Regions from separate parts of the Comamonas sp. GW821-FHT11H03 genome, predicted to be linked through region 2. Evidence: predicted binding sites of a transcription regulator. Region 2 holds the regulator's gene; the other holds the start of a gene.
What was found. The regulator HrcA, encoded in region 2, represses chaperone genes, less so after heat shock. The targets are predictions, from matches to a motif close to TTAGCACTCNNNNNNNNNGAGTGCTAA.
Positions count from the first base shown of each region.

Region 1: a site for HrcA is predicted at 1,072-1,098, ahead of groES (co-chaperone GroES). Genes of this name have one in related genera too.

Region 1 covers NZ_JBXARF010000002.1:199,330-206,442, reverse strand. Annotated here, with positions in the region: gene AC1RTQ_RS05400 (chemotaxis protein CheW) at 1-936, opposite strand, end outside; gene groES (co-chaperone GroES) at 1,182-1,472, shown strand; gene groL (chaperonin GroEL) at 1,565-3,208, shown strand; gene AC1RTQ_RS05385 (porin) at 3,371-4,540, opposite strand; gene AC1RTQ_RS05380 (porin) at 4,770-5,840, opposite strand; gene coq7 (2-polyprenyl-3-methyl-6-methoxy-1,4-benzoquinone monooxygenase) at 6,171-6,788, shown strand; gene AC1RTQ_RS05370 (OsmC family protein) at 6,854-7,113, opposite strand, start outside.
Region 2 covers NZ_JBXARF010000002.1:403,757-410,869, reverse strand. Annotated here, with positions in the region: gene AC1RTQ_RS06380 (FecR family protein) at 1-997, shown strand, start outside; gene AC1RTQ_RS06375 (CHASE2 domain-containing protein) at 1,114-3,435, shown strand; tRNA gene AC1RTQ_RS06370 (tRNA-Arg) at 3,489-3,565, opposite strand; tRNA gene AC1RTQ_RS06365 (tRNA-Ile) at 3,682-3,758, opposite strand; gene hrcA (heat-inducible transcriptional repressor HrcA) at 3,811-4,818, opposite strand; gene AC1RTQ_RS06355 (NAD kinase) at 4,848-5,747, shown strand; gene recN (DNA repair protein RecN) at 5,750-7,113, shown strand, end outside.

The DNA of each region.
Region 1 (7,113 bases), 200 kb from region 2:
CGACACCGCAGACTGCACCAGATAGGTGCGTCCTCCATGCACATGCAGCGCGCTCGCACCATCATGGTGAGGGCGCACATTCGCACCCACACCAATCCAGTGCAGATCGCTGCTGGCCAGCACCTGGCCCTGCTCATCCAGCAGCAGGGCGATGCTGGTCTGCGCCTCTGGAACGCCACTGCCGTCAGCCTGGTCGCGTCCACTCCAGATGCCTTGCATCTCGCCGTCGAAGTCGAAGCACAGGCACAGCACGCCCATGGCCTGCCGGTTGATGGGGTGCAGCATGCGATGTGCATAGATCAGGCCGCTGTCATGGCCCGGCAGCAGGTCGGTAGCACCAAAGCTCTGCACAAAGCCCTGGCTTTGCAGGACACGGGAGATCAACGCATCCCGGCATGGCTGATCTGTGACCCGACTCCTCTCGCGTGCACTCGCTCGCACCAGGCCTTCGGCATCCAGCAGCAAAATGTCCGCGTAGACCGTGTACTTGCTGCGGTAGGCACGCAGACGCTGGGTGATGGCCGCCTCATCACCATCCAGCCCGGCCATGAAACCGCACAGCATGGCATCGGTCGCCAGAAACCCCACGTCGGCCGTGCGCTCGTAGAGATTGCGCACCAGGGTATCGATCAGATGCTGTGCCTGACTGGCCAGCCCCGCCGTCACCCCCGTCACAGCCTGCATCACCATGGACTGCACCAGGTCCTGCTCCAGCCGCTCGAAGCCGCCACGCGTGGCGGCCATCATGGGCAGCAAGGCCTGCGCTTCCTGCGGGCAATTCATCTTGGCGGAGGACTCTATGAGCCGCCACATCAGATTCAGCTCCCTGAGCGAACTCTCGCAGCGCCCGACCTGGCGCATATGAGGAATGAAGACGTCTGTCTGCAGCAGATCCTGGGCGCGCTGCGCCGGGGCAGTCATGGTTTCTAGAGGCATGTTCTGCCAGAGCAAAAGCCAGGCCTATTTGTAAAAACACGTTACACATGACTAAGAACAAACCCTGTTTCCTGACAGATTTGCCCTCTGTTCGGCGGGGGAGAGGTCTTGAAAGCTCGGGAAATTGCCTTATTATTAGCACTCGATGGGGTTGAGTGCTAACAGCTTGACCCTAGATATCCGAATGTCAGCCAGGATGGCTGGCAAGTCTTGTTTCAACTTTGTTGATGTATTTAGGAGTTGGTATGAACCTGCGTCCCCTGCACGATCGCGTGATCGTCAAGCGCCTCGAAAACGAAACCAAGACAGCCTCGGGCATCGTGCTCCCTGATGCTGCCACCGAGAAGCCTGACCAAGGCGAAGTGCTGGCTGTGGGTCCCGGCAAGCGCAATGACAAGGGCGAACTGATCGCTCTGAACGTGAAGGTCGGCGACCGCGTCCTGTTCGGCAAGTACTCTGGCCAAACCGTGAAGATCCACGGCGACGAGCTGCTGGTCATGAAGGAAGACGACCTGTTCGCAGTCGTCGAGAAGTAATCCTTCCCGAACACAACCCCTATTCATAGCTGCCAGCGATTGATTGATAAACGCTGGCAGAACATTTGAACCCCATTCTTTAGGAGCCAAAAATGGCAGCAAAAGACGTAGTTTTCGGCGGTGAAGCACGTGCACGCATGGTTGAAGGCGTGAACATTCTGGCTAACGCAGTCAAGGTTACCCTGGGCCCCAAGGGTCGCAACGTGGTGCTGGAGCGCTCCTTCGGCGCCCCCACCGTGACCAAGGACGGCGTGTCCGTAGCCAAGGAAATCGAACTCAAGGACAAGCTGCAGAACATGGGCGCCCAGCTCGTGAAGGAAGTGGCCTCCAAGACCAACGACATCGCTGGTGACGGCACGACCACCGCTACCGTGCTGGCCCAGGCCATCGTGCGCGAAGGCTCCAAGTACGTGGCTTCCGGCCTGAACCCCATGGATCTGAAGCGCGGCATCGACAAGGCTGTCGCCGCCCTGGTGGAAGAGCTGAAGAAGCAATCCAAGGCCACCACCACCTCCAAGGAAATCGCTCAAGTCGGCTCGATCTCCGCCAACTCCGACGAATCCGTGGGCAAGATCATTGCCGACGCGATGGACAAGGTCGGCAAGGAAGGCGTGATCACCGTTGAAGAAGGCAAGTCGCTGGACAACGAACTCGACGTTGTCGAAGGCATGCAGTTCGACCGCGGTTACCTGTCGCCCTACTTCATCAACAACCCCGAAAAGCAAGCCGCTGTTCTGGACAACCCCTTCGTGCTGCTGTTCGACAAGAAGATCAGCAACATCCGTGACCTGCTGCCCACACTGGAAGCTGTGGCCAAGGCCGGCCGTCCTCTGCTGATCATTGCCGAAGACGTCGAAGGCGAAGCCCTGGCGACTCTGGTGGTCAACACCATCCGCGGCATCCTGAAGGTTGTGGCCGTGAAGGCACCTGGCTTCGGCGACCGCCGCAAGGCCATGCTGGAAGACATCGCCATCCTGACTGGTGGCAAGGTCATCGCTGAAGAAGTGGGCCTGTCGCTGGAAAAGGTGACCCTGGAAGACCTGGGCCAAGCCCAACGCGTCGAAATCGGCAAGGAAAACACCACCATCATCGACGGTGCTGGCCAAGCTGCTGAAATCGAAGCCCGCGTCAAGCAAATCCGCGCCCAGATCGAAGAAGCGACCAGCGACTATGACCGTGAAAAGCTGCAAGAGCGCGTGGCCAAGCTGGCCGGCGGTGTTGCCGTGATCAAGGTTGGCGCGGCCACCGAAGTCGAAATGAAGGAAAAGAAGGCCCGCGTGGAAGACGCCCTGCACGCTACCCGCGCTGCTGTGGAAGAAGGCATCGTGGCCGGCGGTGGCGTGGCCCTGCTGCGCGCCAAGCAAGCCGTTGGCGCCCTGGCTACCGGCAATGCCGAACAAGACGCCGGCATCAAGCTGGTGCTCAAGGCTATCGAAGCCCCTCTGCGCGAAATCGTGGCCAACGCCGGTGGCGAGCCCTCGGTGGTCGTGAACGCCGTGCTGAACGGCTCCGGCAACTACGGCTTCAATGCTGCCAACGACACCTACGGCGACATGCTGGAAATGGGCATTCTGGACCCCACCAAGGTGACTCGCACTGCTCTGCAGAACGCCGCTTCCGTGGCTTCCCTGCTGCTGACCACCGAGTGCATGATCGCCGAAGCCCCCAAGGCTGACGCAGGTCCTGCCATGCCCGACATGGGTGGCATGGGCGGCATGGGCGGCATGGGCATGTAATTGCTCTGCTGCTACCGGGTGGTCTTCACCATCCGGTTATGCACAAAAGGAAAAGGCCGCATCTGCGGCCTTTTCCTTTTGCGTCGCGCTTCACGAGCTGCTCGGCTCCGAGAACAAAAAAGCCAGCCAATATCGGCTGGCTTTTTTACCCAGGGATTGGCCTCAGAAGCGATGACGCAGACCGATGGTGATGCCGGTACGCTTTTTCGCGCCATTGGCATCAAGCATCACGCCCGCACCGCCCTTGGTCTTGGTGTGGTCCACCGCGAAATAGGCATCGGTACGCTTGGAGAAGGCATAGTCGGCCACGGCAACGATAAAGTCAGCCTTGCCGTTGAAGGCGCCAGTCGCCGATCCCGATTGCTTGGCATGGTAGTAATGCAGGCCTGCATTGAGCTGCGGCGTGACCTGATAGCCAAAGCCCACCTTGAACATCTCACGCTTGTTGGCAAAGTTGCCAGGGGCATTGCCCGCGATAAAGCCACCATTGGACGAACCTGTCCAATATGCGTTGAGCAAGCCAGCATCAAAAATCGCACCCGCGCCCGCAGCCCCCAGACTATCCTTGACCTTGTTCTGGCCGTAGCCTGCCATCAGATAAAGAGGCCCGGTGCGATAGGAACCACCCAGTGTCCAGGCATCCACATCGGTGCCGGCCGGCAAGGTCGAGCGCTGGAAAGCGCCCCCCACAGAAATGCCGTTGGCAGAATAGCGCAGATAGCCGCCTGCGGTTTTCAACGCCAAACCACCTGGCGTCATATCAATACTGCCGCCTTTCTTGGCAAAGGTATTTCCTTCGTCAAAAGAATACTGCAGCCCTGCACGAACCGGCCCGAACTCGGCAACGTACTTGAGCATATTGTTTGCACGCGCCCCCAGAGACATGCCGATTTCAGGCTTGTAGGCATCCATATAAGGCGAATATGGGAACGATGCATAGGTGGAGGTCACCAGATCAAACAGCACGTTGTATTGGCGCCCCATGGTCACCTGACCGAAACTGGTGCTGCGCAAGCCTACCCAGGACTGCGCAAAGTAAGGCTGAGCGGTGCTGGGCGTACCCGAATCCGTCCAGAAACGATTTTCCAGATTGGCAATCGCCGACAAGCCGCCACCCAGATCTTCCTTGATATTGATACCCCAGCGGCTCTCGGACATGCCGCCGCCGATCATTTTGGTCAGACCGCTTTTATTCGCTCCCTCATTATTCGTATGGCGAATTGCTGCATCCACAATGCCATATAGCTGAACGCTGCTTTGTGCATATGCCAGAGTTCCCAAGGTTCCCAGCACAGCCAAGGCCAATGTTTTTTTCACAAATGAAGCTGCCATTGTGTTGCCTCTCTCTTAATTCAATTCGCAAACAGTTGGTGGAAAATTCATTCTAGAAATGCTTTCCTCAACCGCGCGCGCATTGGCACAAGCACAACACAGGCCTTTCCCTTTGGGGACAAACCTCTCAGCAAACACCCTTTCAGGTTTAACCCCAGAAACAAAAAAGGCCTGTCTTTCGACAGGCCTTTTGGCTTTTAAGCAGTTACTGGCTTACACCAGCAATTGATTAGAAAGCGTGGCGGATACCAACTTGCACGCCGTTGCTAGCCTTGCCAGCGCCGACATTGTAGGAACCCACATTGGAAGTGTTCAGAGTCATCTGACGATCAGACTTGTTCTTCAGGTAGGAGTAGTAACCGTACACAGCAGTGCGCTTGGACAGGTTGTGCTCATAGCCCAGGCTCAGTTGGTGAGCCTTGCCAGTGTTAGCAGCAGTGTCGTTCTTGGCGTTGTACAGAGCGTACTGAGCCTTCACAACACCCACGCCACCCACGGGAGCGGACACGCCCAGAGCGTAGCTGGTTTGCTTGGTGTTAACGCCAGCGTCCTTTTCCTTGGCTTGCAGCACCAGGCCGTTCACCTTGGCCACGCCGAAGTCATAGGAAGCGCCCAGGCCGTATGTATCCAGCTTGGCTGCGTTAGCGAAACCGGCAACGGCTTCGTTGGCGTTGTTCTTGCGGTCAGCGCCCACAGTCACGCTCAGGGGACCGTTGTTGTAAGCAGCAAAGCCGCCGAAATAACGACCGGTCTTGCTGCTACCAGCAACTTCACCGAAAGCATAGTCCACGCCAGCTGTGAAGCCGTTGAAGTTAGGCGTGAAGTAGGCAATCATGTTGTTTTGACGGATGCCATTGCCGGTGGTGGAGTTCCAGCCGCGGAAACCGCCCATGCCGATCACGCTGAAGTTGGAGTAAGCCGACAGCTTGTTGTAAGCAGCGGTTTCGTCACGACCCAGACGCACTTCACCGAAGTTGCCCATCAGGCTCACGGTGGAACGGCGAGCAAATTCAAAGCCCGAACCGGAAGCGCCAGCAGCCTTGCCGTCGCCAGCGTCAGCATTGAAGCCACCTTCCAGCCAGAAGCCAGCCTTCAGGCCACCACCCAGGTCTTCCACGCCGCGGAAGCCCAGACGAGAAGAAGACATGTTGCCAGTGGACAGACCGTAGTTGGAATTGCCGCCGCTGCCCTTGATGTAGGACACGCCGGTGTCAACCACGCCGAACATTGTCACGGAAGATTGAGCCATTGCGGCGCCGGAAGCGGCCAGCACTGCCAGGGCGATCAGAGATTTTTTCATTACGAGTTACTCCAAGGTTTAGAAGGGCGCCGGTTCTATGGGAGAGAGACTTGAGCCTCGAGCTCCACCGGTTTCCCGCGCCAACCTCCTGGTGGGGAAGTTGGGTCTATTGCACCAGACCACCGAGCCCAGCGCAAAGGAATTCACCCAAAACTGCTCGATTCGGCGCGTTTTCGTTGCACCACCGCAACAAACACCAAGCCGCACTAACGGGCACACCCTTAAGGGTTTCGGCCTAGCATTGCCCCAGCGCAAGTTGCGGATGAGCCACTCTGGTGTACCTTATGTGCATTGACGCCACACAGGCGCCGCACTGAGTTCTTTTTAGCCATGGACAAGTTTCTGACCGCTGCCGATGCAGCTCTTCGCACTCTGTTTGCCGACCCGGTGGCCGCAGAGCGTTCGCCCGCTACAGGAATTGCCGAAGCCGATTTGAGCGATGAGCAACGCAGGCTCTCCGCAGCCTTGATGCGCGTCAATCATGTGGGAGAGGTCTGCGCCCAGGCGCTGTACAACGCCCAGGCCATGGTCACCAAGGACATGGAACTGCGCGAGCATCTGCTGCATGCCGCTCGCGAGGAAATGGACCACCTGGCCTGGACCCGCGAACGCCTGCATGCCTTGGGTGGCAGGCCTTCGCTGCTGAACCCGCTGTGGTTTGCGGGCGCTTTTGCGATTGGCACGATTGCCGCCAAGATCAGCGATGCCACCAGTCTGGGTTTTGTGGTCGAGACCGAAAACCAGGTCTCCGCCCACCTGGGAAGCCATCTGGGCCGCCTGCCCGAGGAGGACGAGGCTTCGCGTGCCGTGGTCGAGCGCATGAAGGATGACGAGGAACGTCATGCCGCTGCAGCGATCGACGAAGGTGCGATGCAACTGCCCCCGATTGCCCAGGGGCTGATGCGCGTGGCGGCCAAGGTCATGACCATTACAGCGCATCGCATCTGATTAGCGCCTGTTCAACAAAAACGGGCCGCTGAGGCCCGCTTTTCGATCGCACGTCCAGCTCAAGCTCAGGCTTCAACGATGTCAAAGCCGGTAGTGATTTCGGCCGTTTTGCCCAGCATGATGGTGGCCGAGCAGTATTTGTCGTGGCTCATGGCGATGGCCCGCTCGACGGCACCGGTGGGCAGATTCTTGCCACTGACCGTGAACTGCATGTGGATCTTGGTGAACACCTTGGGGTCGGCATCAGCGCGCTCGGAGCTCAGTTGCACACTGCAGCCCCTCACATCGTGGCGACCACGCTTGAGGATGAGCACCACGTCGTAGG
Region 2 (7,113 bases):
CCAGCCCGCAGCCTTGCTGAGGCCAGGTCAAGGTCTATCCGTTTCCGCCAACGGCCAGATCGGCAGGCCCACCGCCATGCTGGAGGCTCCCGATATTGCGGCCTGGCCCTCTCTTGTCGAAGACGCCAGCTGGGTCAGCCTGCCCTTGCCGGCCATGGCTGGTGCCGTGCGTTACCAAGTGCTGCTGGCTCAGGACAAGGAGCTGACCCAGATCGTGCGCGGCGGCATGTTCACCAAGTCACCTGCACGCCTGACGGGAGTGGAAGACGGCAGCTACATTGCGGCCATTCGCGCCATTGACACCAACGGCATTCCTGGCAAGCGCAGCCTGCAAGCGTTGCGCATCAAAGCGCATCCGGTGCCTCCGCTCTACGAGTCGCCAGCACCTGAAGCCACCGTCGGACAGGGCCAGCAAGGCCTGCAATGCACCCAGGTGGCCGAAGCCTCGGCCTACCGCATCCAGGTGGCCGCCGCCGACGGCAGCTTTGCCCAGCCGCTCATCGATGCCAACGACCTCAAGGACTGCGCCCTGCCTGCCAATGCGCTGACCAAGCTGCCTGTTGGCGAATATATGTGGCGCGTCAGCAGCATACGTACGCTTGACAACGGACAGCCGGATGCGGGCCCCTTCGCCGCCCCGCAAAAGATGAAACTGGCCCTGGCCCCCCAATCGCCCGAGATGCAGATCGGCGGCGCGCCCGGCGAAGGCAGCAGCCATATTCACTGGGCAGGTGAAGAGGGTCAACGCTACCGCATCGTGGTCGCCAGCGACGCCGGTTTTACTGCCCCCCTGATCGACATCTGGGTGACCCAGCCTCAGTGGAGCACGCAGGACCTGCCTCCTGGTACCTACTATCTGCAGATGCAGGTCGAGGATGCCAACGGCCTGCGCAGCAATCTGTCTGCCGCGCGCCAATTCCAGACCGGCAACTGGGTAACCTCGTCCGAGGGGCAGACGATGACTTCCGGCGACGGTTCACGCCTGATGCGCCAGTAAAAACAATAGCTGCCAGCGCTTGAATTCCATGAAACTTCATAGGATTCATCTCTTGAATGCTTATATAGCAAGCGCTGGATGCTATGGTTTTATGTGCTTCTTACCGAATCACCCCTATGGTTGAAGCTCCCAACCTGCGCAAAAGCCGCTTGCAGAACCTGCGCCTGAGCTGGCTGCTGCTCAGCACTTTCCTGCTCGGCATGACCTGGTGGCTCAGCGGCCCGGGGCAGCTGGCACGTCTCAACGGCATTATTCAGGACACATCGGCCTGGCTGCACCAGCGTCCCGCCTCGCCCGATATCGTCATCGTGGCCATCGACGATGACAGCATCGACAGCATAGGCCGCTGGCCCTGGCGGCGTGCACTGCACGCCGCCGTGCTGGAGCGCATCACCCAAGGCCAGCCCCGCGCCATCGGCATGGATGTGGTCTTCAGCGAGGAAGACTGGGACTACCCCGGAGACGATCTGCTTTTGCAACGGGCATTGCAAAAAAGCGGCAATGTAGTGCTGCCCGTCACGCGCTCCGCGCAAAGCACTGCCACCGCCCCTTTGCAAAGCCTTGCCAGCGAGGCTGCTGCTCTGGGACACACCCAGATGCCTGTGGATGCCGACGGCGTGGTGCGACGCTTTTATGCGCAGGAAGGCAGGGCCGACCAGCTCTGGTGGCATATGGCGCTGAGCCTGCACTGCGTGGGCCAGACCGCCCGCCCCTGCCAACCATCTGCCTCACCTCCAGCAGACTCGGTTGCAGCCAACTCCTGGCAAAAGCTGCAGCCCCAGTTCATCGCTTTTGCCCAGGCTTCGCGGGACCGCCAGAACAGCCTGGGCTCGCCGTTCACCACCTACTCCTATATCGACATCCTGCGCGGCAATATCCCGGCAGTCGCTTTTCGCGGCAAATACGTGCTGATTGGAGCCACTGCCGCGGGTATTGGCGAAAAATTCACCGCCCCCATCGGCTTTGATGCGCGCCTGATCTCGAATGTGGAAATGCTGGGCCATGTGCTCAACGGCATCCTTCAGGACACGCATCTGGAGCCGGCCTCTGCCACGCTCAACCGCAGCCTCAATGTGCTGCCCGTGCTGCTGGGCCTGCTGGCTCTGGCCTGGCTCGGCCCTTCTGGCGGGCTGATTTCCAGCATCCTGCTGGCCTTGCTCAGTCTATCGATAGCCGGTTTGGCGCCGCGTTGGGGTCATGTGCAGACAGCCCCCGCTGCGGCACTGCTGAGCCTGTCGCTTGCCTACCCGCTGTGGAGCTGGCTGCGCCTGCGCGCCGCCACACGCTTTCTGGCGCTGGAGCTGCGCGATCTGCAAGGCCAGGGCCTTCCCGCGCCCTCGCTCAAAAGCGATGCACTCGATCAGCGGATTGACGCAGTGGAGCAAGCCTCGCGCCAGCTGCGTGCATTGCATCATTTCGTCAGCGAAAGCCTGCGCCAGCTGCCCTCGGCCACTTTTGTCTGCGACCGCGAAGGGATTCTGCTGCTCGCCAACACGGCCGCGCACCGCTATATCGAAAGCCTGGAGCACAAACTCCAGCAAGGCGACGATCTGGTCGCCCTTCTGCGCGGCCTGAACAGCGCCAGCAGCACACCACTGCTCACGCACAGTGCATTGCAGCAAGCCACTCTGTCACGCCAAAGCGAAGGGCGCGACACCCAGGGCCGCCACCTGATGCTGCTGAGCCAGAGCTTCGAGGCACCGCCCACCTCAGGCTGGCTCATCACCCTGGTCGATATCAGCGACCTGCGCAGTGCACAGGCCCAGCGCGACCAAGCCATGCAGTTCATCTCCCACGATATCCGTGCACCGATAGGCTCCATCATCACCTTGCTGGAGATGCAGCGCACAGGCAAGCGCATCGATTCGCAAGATGCTCTGTTTAAGCGCATTGAGGGCTATGCCCAGTCATCCCTTCAGCTGGCAGACGATTTTGTGCATCTGGCCAGAGCCCAGCAGCAGCAATACCGCAGCGAAGTCCTGGATCTGGGTCTGCTGGCGGATCAGGCCGTCTCGGATTGCTGGACCCTTGCCCAGCAGCAGAACATGCAACTGGTGTTCGAGCTGCCTGATGCCGAAGCCTGCGTGCATGGCGACCCCGGTCTGCTGCACCGCGCCGTCATCAATTTGCTGACCAATGCCGTCAAGTACGGCAAGCCGCAAGATACCGATGCCATCGCCCTTGTGGAAATCCATATTGTCGAGCAAGGCAGCCAGTGGGGCATTGCCGTGCGCGATCACGGCTGCGGCATGGATGAGGAGTCGCTGGCCAGGCTCAGCCAGCCATTCGAGCGCCTGCAGCAGCACCAGCGCATGGATGGCGTGGGCCTGGGCTTGGCCTTCACGCGCACCGTGGCACAGCGTCATGGCGGCAGCCTGCAGATCAGCAGCCAGCTGGGCCAAGGCAGCAGCTTCACCTTGCTGATACCCAAAGCCTGAGCCCAGAAACGAAAAAGCCTCAGAACTTTTCAGTTCTGAGGCTTGACGTTTTTTGGTGCGGCTGGCAGGAATCGAACCCACGACCCCTTGGTTCGTAGCCAAGTACTCTATCCAGCTGAGCTACAGCCGCAACAGGGTTGTATTCTAGCAGCGCAAAAACGGCTCTCGGACCAAATCGACAACTTTTTCGCGTTCATGCAAAGAAAAAGCCTGCCATCGATGAAGATGGCAGGCTTTCATGCAGCTTGGTAGGGCGTGGCGGACTTGAACCGACGACCAAAGGATTATGAGTCCTCTGCTCTAACCAACTGAGCTAACGCCCCAACACTGACAACAGCCGTGGCTGCCACCAGAAAAACTTCGCCATTGTAGGGCCTAACGCTTGTGGCTCAGAGCATTGCTCACCAGTTTGGATGTGATATCGACAATCTGGATCATCTTGTCGTAGTGCATGCGCGTAGGACCGATCACCCCCAAGGTGCCGACCACCTTGCCGTCGAGCTCATAGGGAGCACTCACTACAGACAGATCTTCAAACGGTACGGTCTGGCTCTCGCCGCCGATATAGATGCGTACGCCATCAGCCTGATTGGAGAAGTCCAGCAACCTCAGGATTTGCGTTTTCTGCTCGAACAGGTCGAAAGCACGGCGCAGATTGCCCATGTCGCTGGAAAAATCGCTCACGGACAGTAGATTGCGCTCGCCGGCGATCACCACATCCTCGCGATCATGGTTGCTCATGACCTCGGTGCCTACATTTACCGCCGCCTGCATGAGGCTGGCAACCTGGCCCCGCAATTGCTCCACCTCGGTTTGCAGCCGCGTGCGCACCTCCTCCATTGCCAAACCGGCGTAATGGTGATTGAGGAAATTCGAGGCTTCTATCAGTTGCGAGGACTCGTAATCCACATCCGTGAAGATCACGCGGTTTTGCACATCGCCTTCGGGCGAGACGATGATGACCAGAAAGCGCCGCTCCGACAGGCGCACGAACTCGATATGCTTGAAGACGGAGCTGCGACGCGGCACCATGACCACTCCCACGAACTGGGAGAGGCTGGACAGCAGATTGGCCGCATTGGCTATCACCTTCTGCGGCTGTTCGGGCATCAGGCCGGGCGTTACAAGATCGCAGCGATCCACGGTCAGCATGGTGTCGACAAACAGGCGGTATCCCCTGGCTGTCGGCACGCGGCCTGCCGATGTGTGAGGACTGATGATCAGTCCCATCTCTTCCAGGTCGGCCATCACATTGCGTATGGTGGCAGGCGACAATTCAAGCCCGGATGCACGTGAAAGAGTGCGCGAACCGACTGGTTGACCGTCAGCGATGTAACGCTCGATCAGCGCTTTGAGCAATAACTTGGCACGTTCGTCGAGCATGATTTCATTTTAATGATGTAATTTCCCAGATGACATCCACGTTCCACCATATTGCCCTGATCGGCAAGTACCACACACCCGCAGCAGGCGTTCCGTCCGATGCAGCCAGCGAAGCGCTGCAACGGATTGCCGGTTACGTGCGCAGCATGGGTTGTGAGGTGATTCTGGATACCCAGTCCGCCATCTACGCGGGCCTGCCCGATTACCCGAGCATGGATGTGGACGGACTGGGCAGGCATTGCGACCTGGGTCTGGTGGTGGGCGGCGACGGCACCATGCTGGGCGTGTGTCGCCATCTGGCGCGCTATGGCACGCCGCTGGTCGGCATCAACCAGGGGCGGCTGGGGTTTGTCACCGATATTGCCCTGGATGAATTCGAAGCCTCGATCACGCCCATACTGCAGGGCGAGTACGAGGAAGACGAACGCACCTTGATGAATGCTCGCGTCATGCGCGACGGCCAGTGCGTGTTTGAGGCCCAGGCCATGAATGATGTGGTGGTCAACCGTGGCTCGACCTCGGGCATGGTGGAGTTGCGCATCGAGGTCGGCGGCAGCTTTGTTTCCAACCAGCGCGCGGACGGCTTGATCGTGGCCACCCCCACGGGCTCCACCGCCTATGCGCTCTCGGCCGGCGGCCCCATGCTGCACCCTTCGATTCCGGCCTGGGTGATGGTACCCATCGCGCCGCACAACCTCTCCAACCGTCCCATCGTGCTCTCCGACGCCCAGGAAGTGACTATCGAGGTGGTGGGCGGCCGGGGCGACGCCAGCGCGAACTTCGACATGCAGTCCCTGAAATCGCTGCAGCATGGCGACCGCATCCTGGTGACGCGCGCCGATCACAGCGTGCACTTTCTGCACCCCAAGGGCTGGAATTACTTCGACACCCTGCGCAAAAAGCTGGGCTGGAACGAGGGAGGCGTCTGACCATGGCCTTGAAGCGCATCGTCCTGCGGGACTTTGTGATTGTCCAGTCACTCGATCTGGACTGGCAGACCGGCTTCACGGTGCTGACCGGCGAAACCGGCGCCGGCAAGTCCATCATGCTCGACGCTCTGCAACTGGTGCTGGGCGCACGAGCCGATGCACAGGTGGTGCGCGAAGGCTGCCCTCAGGCCGATATTTGCGCAGAGTTCGATTGCCCACCCCAACTGAATGAATGGCTGGAGGAGTCGGGTTTTGCGCAGGAGCAGGATTTGCTGCTGCGCCGCGTCATTGACAGTCTGGGTCGCAGCCGCGCCTGGATCAACGGCTCGCCCGCCACGGCCACACAGCTGCGCCATCTGGGCGATCAGTTGATCGATATTCACGGCCAGCATGCCTGGCAAAGCCTGACCCGCCCTGACGCAGCACGCGCCATGCTGGATACCTATGGCGGCATTGAGACGGCCCAGCTCAAATCGCTTTGGCAGGACTGGCGCCAGAGCCATCAGGCTCTGGAGCAGGCGCTCTCGGCCCAGGACAATCTGCAACGCGAACGGGAACGCCTGCAATGGCAGATTTCCGAGCTGGACAAGCTGTCGCCACGCGCTGAAGAGTGGGATGAGCTCAATTCCCAGCACACGCGTCTGTCGCACGCGCAGACCTTGATGGACTCGGCACAGTCCTGCCTGCAGCTGCTGGAGGATGATGATGCAGGAGCGGCCACCCCATTGGGCAGAGCCCACCACCTGCTGCAGGATCAAGAGCACCTGGAGCCTGAGTTTCAGAGCATTGCCGACGTACTGGGCTCCTGTGTGGCCCAGTTGCACGATGCCCGTCACTCGCTGCAGGCCTATCTGCGCCGCGCCGATCTGGACCCCGAGCTGCTGGCCGATCTCGATGAACGCCTGTCGCTGTGGATGCAGCTGGCGCGCCGCTACAAGCGCACACCCGAGGACTTGCCCGCCCTGCTCGAAGGCTGGAAACAGGAGCTGCACCAGCTGGATGCCGCCGTCGATGTGGAGGGGCTGCGCGCCAAAGAGCAAGCCGCCCACCTCAGGTATCAGGCCGAGGCGCGCAAAATCTCGCAACAGCGCACCCTGGCAGCACCACGCCTGTCGCGCGCCATCACCCAGTCCATGCAAAGTCTGGGCATGAAGGGCGGTCGTTTCGAAGTGCAGCTGGAGCATGCCGACGCCGCCAGCCCGGCCGGCACGGACAGCATCACCTTTCTTGTGGCCGGCCATACCGGCGCCACGCCCAAGCCCGTGGCCAAGGTGGCATCAGGCGGCGAGTTGTCGCGCATCTCGCTGGCCATTGCCGTGACCACCAGCGAACTGGGTCAGGCCGGGACCTTGATCTTTGACGAGGT